2 regions of the Pseudoalteromonas sp. SiA1 genome follow, and region 2 is predicted to be linked to the other one. Evidence: riboswitches for the same ligand, from Rfam matches in the RefSeq annotation. Region 2 holds a riboswitch; the other holds the start of a gene.
What was found. Region 2 has a riboswitch for lysine ahead of dapA (4-hydroxy-tetrahydrodipicolinate synthase). Riboswitches for the same ligand answer to the same signal wherever they lie in the genome.
Positions count from the first base shown of each region.

Region 1: another riboswitch for lysine. It lies ahead of lysC (lysine-sensitive aspartokinase 3); the one in region 2 lies ahead of dapA (4-hydroxy-tetrahydrodipicolinate synthase).

Region 1 covers NZ_CP076084.1:1,937,037-1,944,613, reverse strand. Annotated here, with positions in the region: gene KK487_RS08955 (MksB family condensin complex protein) at 1-594, opposite strand, end outside; gene nhaD (sodium:proton antiporter NhaD) at 791-2,038, shown strand; lysine riboswitch at 2,137-2,309, shown strand; gene lysC (lysine-sensitive aspartokinase 3) at 2,385-3,776, shown strand; gene KK487_RS08940 (4'-phosphopantetheinyl transferase family protein) at 3,753-4,511, opposite strand; gene KK487_RS08935 (sodium-dependent transporter) at 4,678-6,000, shown strand; gene KK487_RS08930 (2-hydroxyacid dehydrogenase) at 6,085-7,065, opposite strand; gene KK487_RS08925 (glutathione peroxidase) at 7,154-7,577, opposite strand, start outside.
Region 2 covers NZ_CP076084.1:201,938-209,514, forward strand. Annotated here, with positions in the region: gene KK487_RS00990 (phospholipase A) at 1-524, opposite strand, end outside; gene KK487_RS00995 (succinylglutamate desuccinylase/aspartoacylase family protein) at 702-1,823, opposite strand; gene KK487_RS01000 (PLP-dependent decarboxylase) at 1,829-3,034, opposite strand; gene KK487_RS01005 (2,3,4,5-tetrahydropyridine-2,6-dicarboxylate N-succinyltransferase) at 3,034-3,774, opposite strand; gene dapA (4-hydroxy-tetrahydrodipicolinate synthase) at 3,790-4,674, opposite strand; lysine riboswitch at 4,802-4,981, opposite strand; gene KK487_RS01015 (DNA-3-methyladenine glycosylase I) at 5,169-5,867, shown strand; gene KK487_RS01020 (protein adenylyltransferase SelO) at 5,876-7,285, shown strand.

The sequences.
Region 1 (7,577 bases), 1.6 Mb from region 2:
AGTAAAACAGGCATGAAAGTCGCCTCTAATATCCACCATTTCCAGCATGGGTTCTATATACTCATCAAACGCTTCTATCACGGCTTTATAGCGTTTTTGTAGCGACTGCACTGCATTATTAGATTTGGCTTGCTCAACAATATTTAAAATGGCGTTTTCGTTGTGTAAAAACAGTTTGATTATTTTACGCACCCGATCATCCATAATACGGCTAAAGCGGCGTAAATCATCAAAATCTTCCATTTCACCGGCATTAGATAGCCGATTACCTAAACGGGCCAAATCATCAACCAATACACTTATTTCTTGTGCTAAGCCTAAATGTTCTTCTTGCAGTAAAAAGGTGGCAAAATCGGCAATGGCGCGGTTAATTTCCAGTTGTGACGATTTAGCCAGCGGAATAATAATTTCTTGATTTAATAACCGGTTGGTTTCTTTATAAATACGCTCATTATTCCACGTGGGTTGCTTTTGCTTAATGGCATTTTGAAGATCTTTAATACTAAAGTCGGCCATTTTAAAGCGCTTAAATAATAGCTCTAATACACCCCAGTGTTCATTTAGGGTATTAAGTAGCTTTTTAGCTGGGATCATAAGGCGTTGCAACTTCCTAGTATTCGTTATTTTATATTTCTCGAACTTATATGGTATTCGTTTTTGCGACGATTTAATAATAGTTTTTACACCCGCTTAGTGATAGTATCCGCGCCGAATATAGGCACATAGAGTTTGTGGGTATATTTTTTACATGGTTTCAATTTTTACTTAACCCCGAAGGTTGTTTAATATCATGGTTTCCTCGATTATCCTGACGCTGATAGCGATTGCATTCTTGCTTATCGTTATTGAGGATGTGATCCACGTTAACAAAGCCAAAACGACGTTATTTTTTGGTACACTTTGCTGGATTATCTCCTTTATTTTTCCTCTTAATGGGCAAAGCCCCGAAACGATTCAAACCCTCCTAGACCACAATATTTTAGAAATTGCTTCTTTATGGCTGTTTTTAATGGCCGCAATGACCTTTGTCGCCTATTTAAACTCTAAAGGACTTATCGAAAATGTTGTGAATCGGATTATGCCAACCAGCATTAGTGAGCGAAAGCTGATGTTTTTGGTGGGGTGTTTTGCGTTTTTATTTTCATCTATTTCAGACAACGTTACGGCCACGCTAATATCACTGGCAGTGATTATGTCATTAAAACTTGAAGCCAAAAAGTTAGTTAAGTACGCCACGCTTATTGTATTTGCTGTAAACTCCGGTGGTGTATCACTTATCACGGGTGATGTAACCACACTTATGATTTTCCTTGATGGTAAAGTAACAATTAGCAATTTATTACTGTTAATTGTGCCTGCGTTACTAAGTGTATTATTACTGGCTACTTTGTTATCAATTGGCATGAATAAGCAACTCGAGTTTAAAAAAACTAAATTTAAACGTATTGAAAAAACCGACATAACCATTGCGGTTATTTTCTTCACTACGGTTATTGCTACGCTTACATTGAGTGTTTTATACAGTGTACCGCCTCTGCTTACTTTTTTATTGGGTTTATCTATTATGTTTTTAGTCGCGCAATTTTTAATGCGCAAAAAAGACATCAACAAAGATATGATCGATTTTATACGCGACATAGAGTACGACACCTTATTGTTTTTCGTGGGTGTGTTACTGCTTGTTGGTGCGTTAAAAGAAGTTGGGGTACTGAGCCAATTTACTAATTTGTATACGGTAATGGCGCCAGAGTACGCAAACTACTTAATGGGTATTTTATCTGCAGGTGTTGATAACGTGCCACTAACGGCAGCGTTATTAAAAGCCGACATTGTAATGAGTCAACAGCATTGGTTGTCGTTTACGTATGCAACCGGTGTAGGTGGCTCTATGCTAATCATTGGCTCGGCGGCCGGTATTATAGCCATGAGTAAGGTAAAAGAGCTGACGTTTGCAAGTTACCTTCGCTTATCGCTGTATTTATTACTGTGTTACACCTTTGGTTATGCGGGCTCTTACTTAATGGGTAGTTTTATTTGATTTTATAGTAAAACGACTTGACAGCTAGACGTCTAAACGATAACTTTCAAAGCCGCACTCTTAGTGCGGTTTTGTTTTATTAGCCACAGGTTAATAATACATTCAGAAGAGGTGCGATACTTAGGTACTTAATGTGAGGCAACGACAGCCTGCGATCATTAAGGAGGGAAGTACTCGCCGAGGAAAATAATGGGTCGTTACCATTGTTTTTCGGTTTATGGGGCTGAATCCTCAAAACTGTCACCAATTTAGGTGGAGAGCTTCTGGCAGTAGATTTTTCTTATCTTTATTTCCTGCCAAGTTCTTCTTGTTTTATTGCGGTTTGGATGCCGCGAAAGGAGACGAAATGACTACCCAACCAGTGCCACAAAGTTCACAGTGCACAAAATCAGATTACATTGTTGCCAAATTTGGTGGCACCAGCGTTGCTAACTTTGAGGCGATGAGCCGTTGTAGCGAAATTATCGTAAACGATAAAAATGTACGTATTGTTGCAGTAAGCGCCAGTGCCGGAGTGACCAATCATTTAGTGGAGCTTTGCAAAGCGGGTATTGAAGCCACTAAACGCCAACAGCATATTGATGGTGTCCTTGCGATTCAGCAGGCTATTTTAAATGACCTGTCGTTAGATGAGGATTTAGCCCTTGGGTTTAATCAAACGCTTGATGCATTTCAAACGTTGGCGGCACAAACACTCAATACTGAGCAGCAGTTCGATGAGCTACTTAGCTTTGGCGAGCGTTTATCGTCGTACTTATTTACCCAAGTACTAAGGTTAAAGGGTTTAAATGCCACTCGTTTTGATGTGCGCCAGGTGCTTAAAACCGATAGCCAATTTGGTAAAGCAACACCAAATGTGGCCGCCACAGCGCAAGCCGCTCAAACACATTTAATTCCGCTGCTTGATGATAGCGTTATTGTGACCCAAGGGTTTATTGGTAGCGATGCAAACAATTTAACGACCACGCTCGGTCGAGGCGGCTCAGATTATAGCGCTGCACTGCTTGCTGAGGCTATTAACGCTAAAAGTGTGCATATTTGGACTGACGTAGTGGGTATTTTTAGCACCGATCCTCGTTTGTGTGTAAAAGCCACTCCTATTGCGCGTTTAAGTTTTGATGAAGCAGCAGAAATGGCGACCTTTGGCGCTAAAGTATTGCACCCGGCAACTATTTTACCTGCCAGTCGCAGCCATATTAATGTGTTTGTTGGCTCAAGCACAGAGCCAGAACTTGGCGGTACGTGGATTGAACGTGAAAAATCGCAGCTACCTGGTATTCGTGCGGTAACACAACGTAAAAATCAAATATTATTAACCCTTAAAAGCCCAGAAATGCTGTTAGCCAGTGGCTTTTTAGCGCGTATATTTACTATTTTAAGTGAGTGTAATATTTCGGTAGATTTGGTTACCACCTCTGAAATTAGTGTAGCAATTACCCTTGATAATGCGCCTAATGCATCACGCCCAGAGCTAGATCAAGAGTGCTTAGATAAACTCGCTGAATTTTGCCATGTATCGGTTGAAAACAATTTAACGCTGGTAGCGTTAATTGGCTCTGAAATTGTTTTGCGCCAACATGAAATGAATTTAATGAAAGTATTAAGTGACTTTAATATTAGACTCATTTGCCATGGTGCGAGTAAACACAACCTGTGCTTTTTAGTTGAGCAAAGCGAGTCTGATGCAGTGGTTCAAGCGATTCATAGTCGATTACTAGAAAGTGATTGCGCTGCGTAAATCGTTAATAGTCATTATTGAGCACCGCCAGTCGGTGCTTTTTTTTGCCACAACGCTAATATCAAACATGTCGTTATGTGCTCCAACCACGGTATTGCTGCAGGCTGTAAGCTGGGCGTTATTAAGTTCGTTAAACACATTAGGGCTTAATAGCTGAGCAATAGGGCGGGTGGTGGCTTTAGCCAGCGCTTCTTTTAATGTCCAAATCCTAAAGAAATGATGTGCTTGAGTTGTTATGTTATCTGTATCGGTTATTAAGCTCACTTCGGCTGGGTGGTAAAAGTGTTTAGCGAGTTTATTAAAAGGGCGCTTTAAACTAATTTTTTCAATATCAAAGCCAAATTGAGTTGATGCTACATTTAACGCTGCACCTACAAAACCATGAGAATGAGAAATACAGCAACTGATCACGCCTGTTGTATTTTTAATATGTAATTCTAATTTACTGTTATCGGGGTTAAATTCAGAACTAATATCACACAGCTTTAATGATGCATAAGAAGAACAAGCGGATTTTACTAGGTATTTAAGCACTAAACGTGTGGCTAAATATTCTTGTTTAGCCTGTGGATTTTTACGCCGATTAATAACATTGAGCTCAAAAGGGCTTAAATAGTGGGGTAAATCAAATTCACCCACATTGAGGGTGGTCGCGTTAAGCAACGCAATGCAATGGCTGTTATTTGCTAAAGCGGGCGTGATTTCTAGCTGGTTTTCAAAGTAAGTTACACTCATCATTGCTCGTTATAAATGACGACCGATTACATATTTATTACCCAAAGCTGGATAGTTTGTGAGCGGTTGTTAGTTGTTGTGAGCGCTAAGTACATTTTTATTACTCAGTGGCTCTTAAATATGGTTTAATTCGCATTCGTTAAAATAATAACAGATTTGTAGGTGTATGGCACAAGTGCGTGATGGTTTTCAAAGTCGACTAGGTTTTGTATTGGCAGCAGCCGGTGCAGCCGTAGGTTTAGGTAATATATGGGGTTTTCCTACGCAGGCTGCTAATCATGGTGGCGGCGCATTTTTACTGGTTTACTTTATCGTTATTTTTTTGCTGGCGTTACCTGCTTTATACACCGAGCTGTATTTAGGTTACAAAGCCCAAGCTAACCCTGTTAAAGCGCTAAGCCAAGCATGGCAAGATCACGCCCCTAAAGTGGGAGCCGCAGCAGGCTATATTGGCCTTGCCGGTGCCATCGTTATGTTAAGTTTTTACTCTATTGTGGCCGGTTGGATGCTTTCCTACGCTATAGAGCCTATAAGTAGCTTTTTTGGCTTGCATAGCTTGAGTGAGTTTTTACATAGCGACTCTATGTTACGTAATTTTATTTTTACGCCGCTTATGCTTATTTTAACCGCCAGTATTATTTTAAAAGGGGTGAAGTCGGGAATAGAAACCTGGTCACGCCGTTTAATGCCGCTTTTACTTGTTCTCCTTATTGGGCTTATTATTTATATTGCAACGTTAGATGGCGCAAGCGAAGGGTTTGCTGCTTATTTAGTGCCTGACTTTAGTAAAATACTCGACCCTGATTTAATTATTGCCGCAATGGGGCAAGCGTTCTTTTCGTTGTCGCTTGGGGTAGGCTGTATGATGATTTACGGCTCATATTTAAAACCCGGAGCTAACTTACCAAAATTAACCGCAAGTGTTGCGCTACTTGATACCAGCGTGGCGTTTTTGGCGGGCTTATTAATAATTCCGGCTATTTATGTTGCCCAGTACAATGGCGTTGAAGTATTTAATAACGGTAAATTAATTGGTGAGGGACAACTTATTTTTGCCATATTACCTGAGCTATTTGGCACTATGGGTGAAATTGGTTTATTGGTTGGCTTATTATTTTTTGTATTGATGTCGATAGCTTCAGTTACCTCAACTATTTCATCAACTGAGATCCCTGTGGCATTTTTGGTTGAAAACCACAGTGTAGATAGAACCAAAGCAACATGGGCAGTCAGTGCAATTGTATTTGTTTGTGCCAGTACCATTATTTTAAACTTTGATTGGTTATTTGGTTTAGTGATTATGGTATTTACTCAATACCAATTGCCGTTAATGGGGCTGTTTTACTTTATAACGGTAGGCTGGCTATGGCAACGTGGTAATAAGCTTCATCAAGCAAGTTCTGGTGCACATTATTGGTTTGCTCAGTACATTCGTTTTGTCTGCCCAGTGCTAATGACCTTAGTATTTGCAAACGTTGCGTTTGGCTAGAACGCGTTAATAACTCATGTGTTATTGATAACAAAAAAGCGAACACTATATTTTGTTCGCTTTTTTGCTTTTTGTTTAGCCGCGCTATAGCACTTCGTTTGTTAAGCTATTTCCTTGAGTAACCTCAAATGCATTTTGTAATGTTATATTAGCGATTTCGGTTAGAGCTTCTTGAGTAAAAAAGCCTTGATGCCCTGTTATTAACACGTTTCTAAAACTCACTAAACGAGAGAATATATCGTCTTGATTTATTTCGTCACTGTGGTTTTTAAAAAACAGTTCTGATTCTTGTTCGTACACATCAAGCCCTAAGTACCCCAGTTTTTGTGATTTAAGTGCTTTAATACACGCTTGGCTGTTTACCAGCGCACCGCGAGAAGTATTAATGAGCATGACGCCGGTTTTCATTTTATTAAATGCAGCGTCATCGATTAAATGATGCGTATCTTCGCTCAGCGGGCAGTGCAGTGAAATTATATCGCTTTGGGCAAGTAGGGTATTTAAATCGGTAATAGTGTAATTGCCTGGTTTTGCAAAAGGGTCGCACACTAAAACGTTAGCGCCAAAACCATTTAAAATGTTACACAGTGCCAAGCCTATTTTTCCGCAGCCTATAATCCCTATGGTCTTGTTATGTAAGTTAAACCCGAGTAAGCCATTTAAATCAAAGTTGTCTTCGCGCACGCGGTTATAAGCTTTGTGTGTTTTACGGCTGAGGGTGAGCATAAGGGCAACACAATGTTCAGCTACTGCCTCAGGGCTGTAAGCGGGTACGCGTAATACGCTGAGGTTATGCTGTTTGGCAACAGGCAAGTCAACGTTATTAAACCCCGCACAGCGTAATAAAATAGCGCTAACACCCAATGTGGCAAGTTGCTCAATCACTGCTTTATCTACTGTATCGTTTACAAATACGCACACAGCGTTAAAGTTTTTAGCTAATATTGCCGTCTGCGCCGATAAACTTTGCTCAAAGTAAGTAATAGTGATGTTAGAAAAGCCATTTAAACTTTGCTCAAAAAAAGGGCGCTCATATTTCTGAGCACTAAAAAAAGCAATATCCATTAACTAGCTCCAAGTAATCAATTATTTTATTACCATAAACTATTCTTACTATAGATGCTTCACTCTTGTTGTTTTAATTACGACAGGATTATTTTAATGCAGCCGAACGGACTCCTAAACGAGCGGTCGTCGGTTTTATAACGGGCACTGATTCTAAGCAGCTTGTTATTACATTATGTAATGACTCCGGTTTAGTTCGCGGTGCATAGCGAGCAACCAGCTGCCCTTGTGCATTAACTAAAAACTTAGTGAAGTTCCATTTTATTGCTCGGTTTTGTGCAATACCTCGTGTATGAGACTTTAAATAACTAAACAGTGGATGCGTATCTGGGCCATTTACCATGACCTTATTAAACACCTCAAAATTAATTGAAAAATGTTTTTGATAATAGTCTTTAATGGCCATTCCCTCTAATGGCTCATTTTTATCAAATTGATTACACGGAAAGGCTAAAATAGTAAACCCATCGTTTTTGTATTGTTGATATAGCTTTTCTAGCGCGCATAATTGC
Region 2 (7,577 bases):
TTGGTTTCACGAAAAGGGGAAGAAATATCGTCGTTATATACTTGCCAGTATGACTGCAAAGTAAAGCCAAAAAATATCGCCTGGTCTGAGTCAGCAAACTCATCATACAAAGGCACTTTAATTGATAGCTGATATTTAGCTTCTAGGTTATCAAGTGGGTCGCCATCTTTTTTATCGGTTAACTCTGCAAATCCATCAAACGGGCGAGTGTTTGGGTTCGACATATAAGAAACAGGTAAAATATAATTACGTTTATGCGGGGTAATTACATTACGATTTTTTTTACCAACCGCCTCACGGGCTTGGCGTTTGTCGATAGCCGTTAGCTGCTTGCTTTCTTCAACGGCAGAACACTTTTTACGTAATTGATCGAGGGTTTGCTTACCGTCTCCACCGATCACTTCATTTAAAATACATTGCTTTACCAGCTCAAGTTCATTGTTTTGCTCGTTATTCGCTGTTTCTTCAGCGACAACGGTTGTGCTGAGTAATGTAGAAAGTAGTATCCAATGGCGCCAACTCATTATAATTCCTTTGTAAGTGAGGGAAGTCAGTATTTTGCTAATTATAGCGCCTTTTTAACACATAAACGGTGAATTTTTCCTGAATTTTAATACTTTAAAAAGAAAAGCGACCTAAGTCGCTTTTACTGTGTAACTAGTTGTTTACTAGCTAACTCTCACGCAATGAGAAGGGGTGAGCTAAAGCTCAAAGACGTTAGTAAAAAATTTATACAGCTCGGTACCTTGATTCACACTCGCTGAGGCAAAATGCAATATCGCAATTGCATCTAGATCAAAGCTTAGAGTTTGCAGCGGTTGTTCGCTTAAATAGCGCTCCATGCGCAGTATTTTAGCAATGGGTTCTCCAGCTTTAACATGCCCGCCAAGAGGTGCTAGGTATTCGACCATGCCACCCATGGGGGCGTAATAAGCAATATAATCATTTAGTTGGCAGCCATATCTTGTCATCAATTTTGGCTTGTAGGGGGCATCAACAAATACTTGCTTATGATTTAAATAACTTAAAATACTATTGGCATCGTCTAGTGCCGCGCTTAAATCGATTTTTTCTTGGCTGCCAAGCTCTACCGTAAAGGCTTCAACTTGCACGTTAAATTCACGCCCTTGCTGAGCAAGTTGCTCACTAAGCTGCCACCATGGACAAAAGCTTGCTTCATCCATTGCGCCATCAAAGGCATTAGGAATAACCAGCACATGGGGAATATTAAAGTAACGCGCGCTATCGGTCGCATACTCAGGGCAATATAAGTGCTGACTAGAAATAGGGCCGGTGTGTAAATCTAAAACTATATCTGCTTGATGCGCCAATTTTTGTAAGTTTAGCGCAATCCGTTTCCCCGTTGTTAAACGATAATCAGGGCCGTTGAGTTGTTGCTCAACGTCATTAATTAACGCGGCTTTAAAGGCTGTTTTCAGAATCTTATCATCGGCATCGCTGAACTGCTGTGCAAACTGGGTCGCCAGTTTATTATTGCAGTGATACATGCGATTCCAATTAGTCCCCGTAATGGGATCGAATCGGCCAAGGGTAAATTCCCCCGACTTTTGATTACAGCCAATGGGGTTAGCGTAAGGAACTAAGGTAATATCACCTTTTAAATTAAGTGTTTTTAGTTGCTCAAGTAATTGGTAAATTACCGCGTTGCCTTGCACTTCTGCGCCATGCATATTTGCTTGTACATACACACTTGGGCCGGTGCCATCGCCTTTTAAACGATACACAGGAATAGTCAGTGGTAGTCCGTTTGCGACTTCGCCAACTACAATGTTTTCTTGGCTTATAGCTATGGTGTTATTCATCTTTTTTATCTCAAGTAGTGGCTTGCATCTTCTGCTTGTCGCACGCAACTCAATACGCCATTGTGGATAACATATTCACCGGCCAGCTCATGGCATAAAAAGTACGGCATACTTTCGGTAAAACCGTAGGCACCGCATTGACTAAATACTAGCCAGTCTTGCTCATTTAAATCACTGGGTAATTGGTGCTCTCCTAAGCAATCAAGTGCAGTACATAAGGGGCCGTATAGGCTCATTGCTTGATTTGCTGCGTTTGAATCTCGTAATAAACGCGCAGGGAAATCTTGACTGGTGACCGCAGGGCGCAATAAATGATTAATGCCGCCGCTCATAATCACCTGTTGTTGGCCGTAATTTAGTTTACGCTCAACAACAGGTGTGGCGTAGTGGCCGCATTCGCCTACAGCGTAGCGACCTAGTTCCATCCATAGCTCAGTAACCCCCGCATCGCATTTAATTTTTGCAAGCGCCTCTATGAGTGCATCCCAACTTAGAGTGGGCGTATCAAGCGTATAGGGAATACCTAAACCACCACCTAAATCCAGCACCTTGAGGTTAATATTTAAATCCTCAGCAAGTTGCCTTAACGGCGTAATCATTTGTGTCCACAGCTCAGCGAGTTTGTCGCTGCTAAGCATGTTGCCCCACTGAAAAATATGCAGACCGTCAAAATTAAGTGCACAGTAGTCACTGGTATTTAGCGCCTGCCACTCGTCGCACCCTAAGCCAAATGGAGTAAGACTATCGCCCCCTAGCGGGTTTTTATCACCCTCGGGCCAGCGTAATTGTACCCTTAATAAAACCTGCAACTGGCACTGCTGAGCAATCGCTTGTTCGTTGAGCCAACGTACCTGATTGAGACTTTCGGCCACAAAGGTACGCACGCCACGCGCAATAAAGTGCTTAATTTGTTTAGGGCTTTTTGCAGGCCCCGTGTTGAGCACGCGTTCACTGTTAATTCCTTGAGCAAGGACTTGCTCAAGCTCGCCTTTACTGGCGACATCAAAGTTAAAACCAGCGTTATTTAAGCGTTGGATCACGCTAGATAACGGGTTCGCTTTAACTGCATACCAGAGTTTTACCTCGGTTTGTGCCACTAAACGCGTTAAATGTGTGTTTAGTGAATCAAGATCATAAACAAAAAAGGGCGTATCAAGCTCAGTTGCTAGCTTATCAATAGCGGTTTTAACGGGCGTGCTCAAAAAGGTCATTAACGTAAAACCTCTTCAAGCAATAATGACGCATCACTTTGCTCGTCACGGTATTTAACAATTAACGCACACGACATGCTTAAGCCTTGCTCGCGCGCCCAATCGTTTGACGCAGGGCGAGATCCAGGGATCACAATCGCGTATTCAGGGATTGCTTCGCCTTTATCAAGCTGGCGCTCATTTACGCAGTCATAAACAGGGATGGTTGCAGATAAGCGAACACCTGGGGCAAGTACCGCGCCTTTTTTAACTACCACGCCTTCAACAATCACACAGCCTGCACCAATGAATGCATCGTCTTCTATGACCACAGGGCTGGCACCAATGGGCTCAAGTACTCCGCCTAATTGTACCGCTGCGCTTAAATGCACATTTTTACCTACTTGAGCACACGACCCTACGAGCGCGTGGCTATCTACCATAGTGCCCTCGTCAATAAATGCACCAATATTTACGTACGCAGGTGGCATAATAATAGTGCCTTTGGCAACATGTGCACCACGGCGCACACTTGAACCACCGGGTACCATGCGAACGCCTGCTGTGGCTTCAAAGCTTTGCGGCGCTAAGTTATGTTTATCAACAAAACCGCCAGCAAACTCGGTGTTTTGACCGTTTTTAAAGGCTTCTAAAATGCCTTGCTTTACTTCTACGTTAGCGTGCCATTGGCCGTTTTCGTCTTGTGTTGCTGCGCGAACCGCGCCCGTTTCTAAATTATTTAATAGTTCTAACCAGTTCATTATAAAAACCTGTATTTAATGCCAAGATAAAATGGTGTTGTTTGCCGATGAAATGTCATCTGTGTGTGTCAGCTCAAGGTGTGTTAAAGGTGGGCGTAAATACGGACTGCCAATACGCCCTTGTAAATGCATTAACACTTTGACTGGGATAGGGTTGGCTACTGAAAATAAGCTATTGATAGCACTAGACCACTGGACAAAAAGATTAGGGTGTTGGCCGCTTAAACTGCGCTTTACAAACTCATGGGTTTGCACTGGCCATGCATTGGCTGCAACCGACACTAAACCTTTTGCACCTGCTTGGGCAAAATAAGGCATGAGGGCATCGTCACCACTAAAAATGGCTAGTTCAGGCGCTGCTTGTCGATAGGCTTCAAATTGAGAGATAGAGCCACTGGCTTCTTTCAGTGCCCATAAATTTTTATGTTGTTTGAGGTTTTCAATGGTTGCAATGGGAATGCTAACCGCACTACGTCCTGGTACGTTATAAAGCATACAAGGATGAGAACTGGCATTGAGTAAGCTTTCAAACCAATGCGTTTGCCCCACTGCACCGGGTTTGGCATACAAAGGCGAGCCGAGTAAAAAACCATGGATAGGCAGCTGGTTGCAGTAATTAACCCATTCAAGCTGTTGCTTTAAGTTACTACCGCCTACCGCAACCATAAGGGGGACGCTCGGCTGTAATTGGCAGACATGCTCTACGATGGCTTGCTGTTCTTTGAGGGTAAGGGCTAACCCTTCGCCGGTGCTACCTAGCAGTAAAATGCCATTGTTAGCGGCTTCTTGTTCGGCCACCAAGGTGTCTAAGGTTGCGTAATCAACTAGGCCATTTTGATCAAATGGGGTGATCAGCGCAGTCCATAAATGGAAATTGTTAATATTGAAGTTGTTGATCATCTCTCACGAACTTATAGGGCATTCGTCGAGTTTTTGGCGGGTATTTAGGATGCCTGACTCTTTGAATGTGTTTATAATTCGAAGAGCGAATGGGCTTAAATAATAGGGCGCACGGCCTTATTATACTAAGACCAGAAGCTCTCCACCAAATATGTTATTGGTGACAGTCGCTAGGATTCAACCTAGTCGCCCGAAGCAACCTTTCACAAAAAAGTGTTACCTCTCGGCGTTAATTCCCCTCACGTATGCTCAATGGAGTTTGCGCTCCTAACATACGCTACCTGAATAACGCACCTCTTCCAGCCCTTTGCACTTGCTATTGAAAAATCAATCAGCAAATACAATGTAATAGGGTAAGTGTGGCGATTAAACCACTTTAGCCGTCTAGGTGTCAAGTGACTAAATATAGATAGATTCATCCTGATTGACAGTTATTACGTATTAGCTGCTTTTCTCGTACACTAGTACTATTGTCGAAGTAAGGTATTAAGCAGATGGAAAAATTTAGTGATATTTATAAGCGAGCGGTAGAGCGAAAGGGCTCTGAAAAAATGCTTAAGTTGTTACTCGCAAAACCTTTATCAACAAAGCAACTCGTCACATTAAGTGATGATGATTGGCTAGAAGAATTTACTCGGAAAGTTTTTCAAAGTGGTTTTTATTGGTCGGTGATCAACAGTAAGTGGGCCGGATTTAGAGAGGTTTTCTGGGACTTTAGTGTTGAAAAGCTATTGATGATGCCACCGGATATGCTTGAGCAAAAAGCCAGTGATGAGCGGATTGTACGCAACTATAAAAAAGTAAAAACTATTACTGAAAATGCGTATATGATCCACGAAGTTGCAGAGCAATACGGCAGCTTTAGTGAGTTTATTGCTAACTGGCCAAGTGAAGATATTATTGGCTTGTGGGCGTATTTAAAAAAGCATGGTGCAAGGCTTGGTGGTAATACCGGCCCTTATGCGCTGCGCGCCTTAGGAAAAGATACTTTTTTACTTTCAAGAGACGTAGAAAGCTATTTGCGTGCCCATAAAATTATAGATGGCGGATTACAAACTAAAAAGTCACTAAGTGCGGCGCAGGCATTCTTTAATGAACTGCAGCAGCAAAGCGGCTTAAGCATGCAAGAGCTAAGCTTAATTGTCGCTTATGGTGTAGGCGACAATCGCGTAGGTATCAGCCAAAAACAATAGGATTAATTATGAAATTAGTGCCAAGGTATACCGACATTGGTGAGGGGTTTGCAATTAGCGATCATCCAGCCAAGGTGACAGCGCCACAGTTATTGTTATGGAATGAGCCCCTAGCTAAGCAATTTAATATACAAGTGGATGCAGATTCCCGAGCAAATATATTTAGCGGTAATGAACCCCAAGCGATTTCTCCGGTGGCACTGGGATATTCTGGTCATCAGTTTGGTCACTTTTCACCGCGACTAGGGGATGGTAGGGCGCATTTGCTCGGTGCGATTAGCGATGATAAAAATCAGCTTTGGGATCTGCAATTAAAAGGCGCTGGTGCTACGCCATTTTCGCGCGGAGGCGATGGCCGCTGTGCATTAGGTCCAGCTATTCGTGAGTACGTAATGAGCGAAGCTATGCACGCGCTTGGCATTCCAACAACGCGTTGTTTAGCCGTGGTTGGCAGTGGCGAAACCGTCTATCGCAACCCACCTCAACCAGGTGCTATTGTAACCCGACTCGCCAGCAGTCATATTCGGGTGGGCTCGTTTCAATATTTAGCCACTCAAGGTGACGTTACTAGCCTAAAAAACTTAGCCGACTTAGCCATTCAAAGACACTATCCCGAGATTAACAGCACTGGCGCTCAGCGTTATTTAGATTTTTTAGCTGCAGTGATCGCCAACCAAGTCAAATTAGTCGTAAGTTGGATGAGGGTGGGGTTTATTCATGGTGTTATGAACACCGATAACACCTTAATTAGTGGTGAAACCATAGATTACGGCCCATGTGCCATGATGAACCAGTTTGATTTTGATACCGTGTTTAGCTCTATTGATAAACAAGGGCGTTATGCGTTTGGTAATCAGCCAAACATGGCAAGTTGGAACTGTGCCCGCTTAGCAGAGAGTCTAATAGCGCTGATCAGTGACGATGACGAGCAAGCGGTGGCAATGATGACGCCTTTAATTGAGGGCTTTTCAACGCAATTTAACCAACAATTTAGCGCGATGTGGGCGCAAAAGTTAGGGTTAACAGTCGCGGATGATAAAGATAATGAGTTGGTGGGGGAGTTACTAGGGTTATTAAAACAACACCAGCTTGATTATACCAATACTTTTAATGCACTCACTGAGTCGTTAAATGGGCAAGCTGAAATACCATCAGCACTTACCTCTTGGGCACAGCAATGGCAAACACGAACTAATGAGCACAGCTATCAAGTGATGCGACAAGCCAATCCGAGCGTGATCCCACGTAACCATATTATTGAAGATATTATTACTCAGTACACTACGCATGGGGATAGTGAGCTACTCAGTCGTTTTAGCAAAGTGATGGCGAGCCCTTACACAAACCATGTGCAGGCCACAGAGTTTCAAACGCCGCCCGAAGATGATAAGAATTATCGTACTTTTTGTGGTACTTAAGTATGATTTTTTGCATTTTAAAATGAATATAAAAGGTCATTTTTTACCCCAGCGACGTTCATTCATAGAGCAAACTATGAACGGGTGATACCATAACTCCATAAAAGCCAGTGATCGTGTGGGGTTTAAAGCGATTGTTTGCTTTTTGAGCTAGCCTGTGTTCATCGACATTTTTTATGAGCTAGTTTTATTATCCTAGATATTGAAAAAATATATTTGCGTTAAGTATTGATTAACAAAGACTCAGTTACTGTATAGGTAAGTTAGAAGAGCTAGCAATGCTTAGCTACAT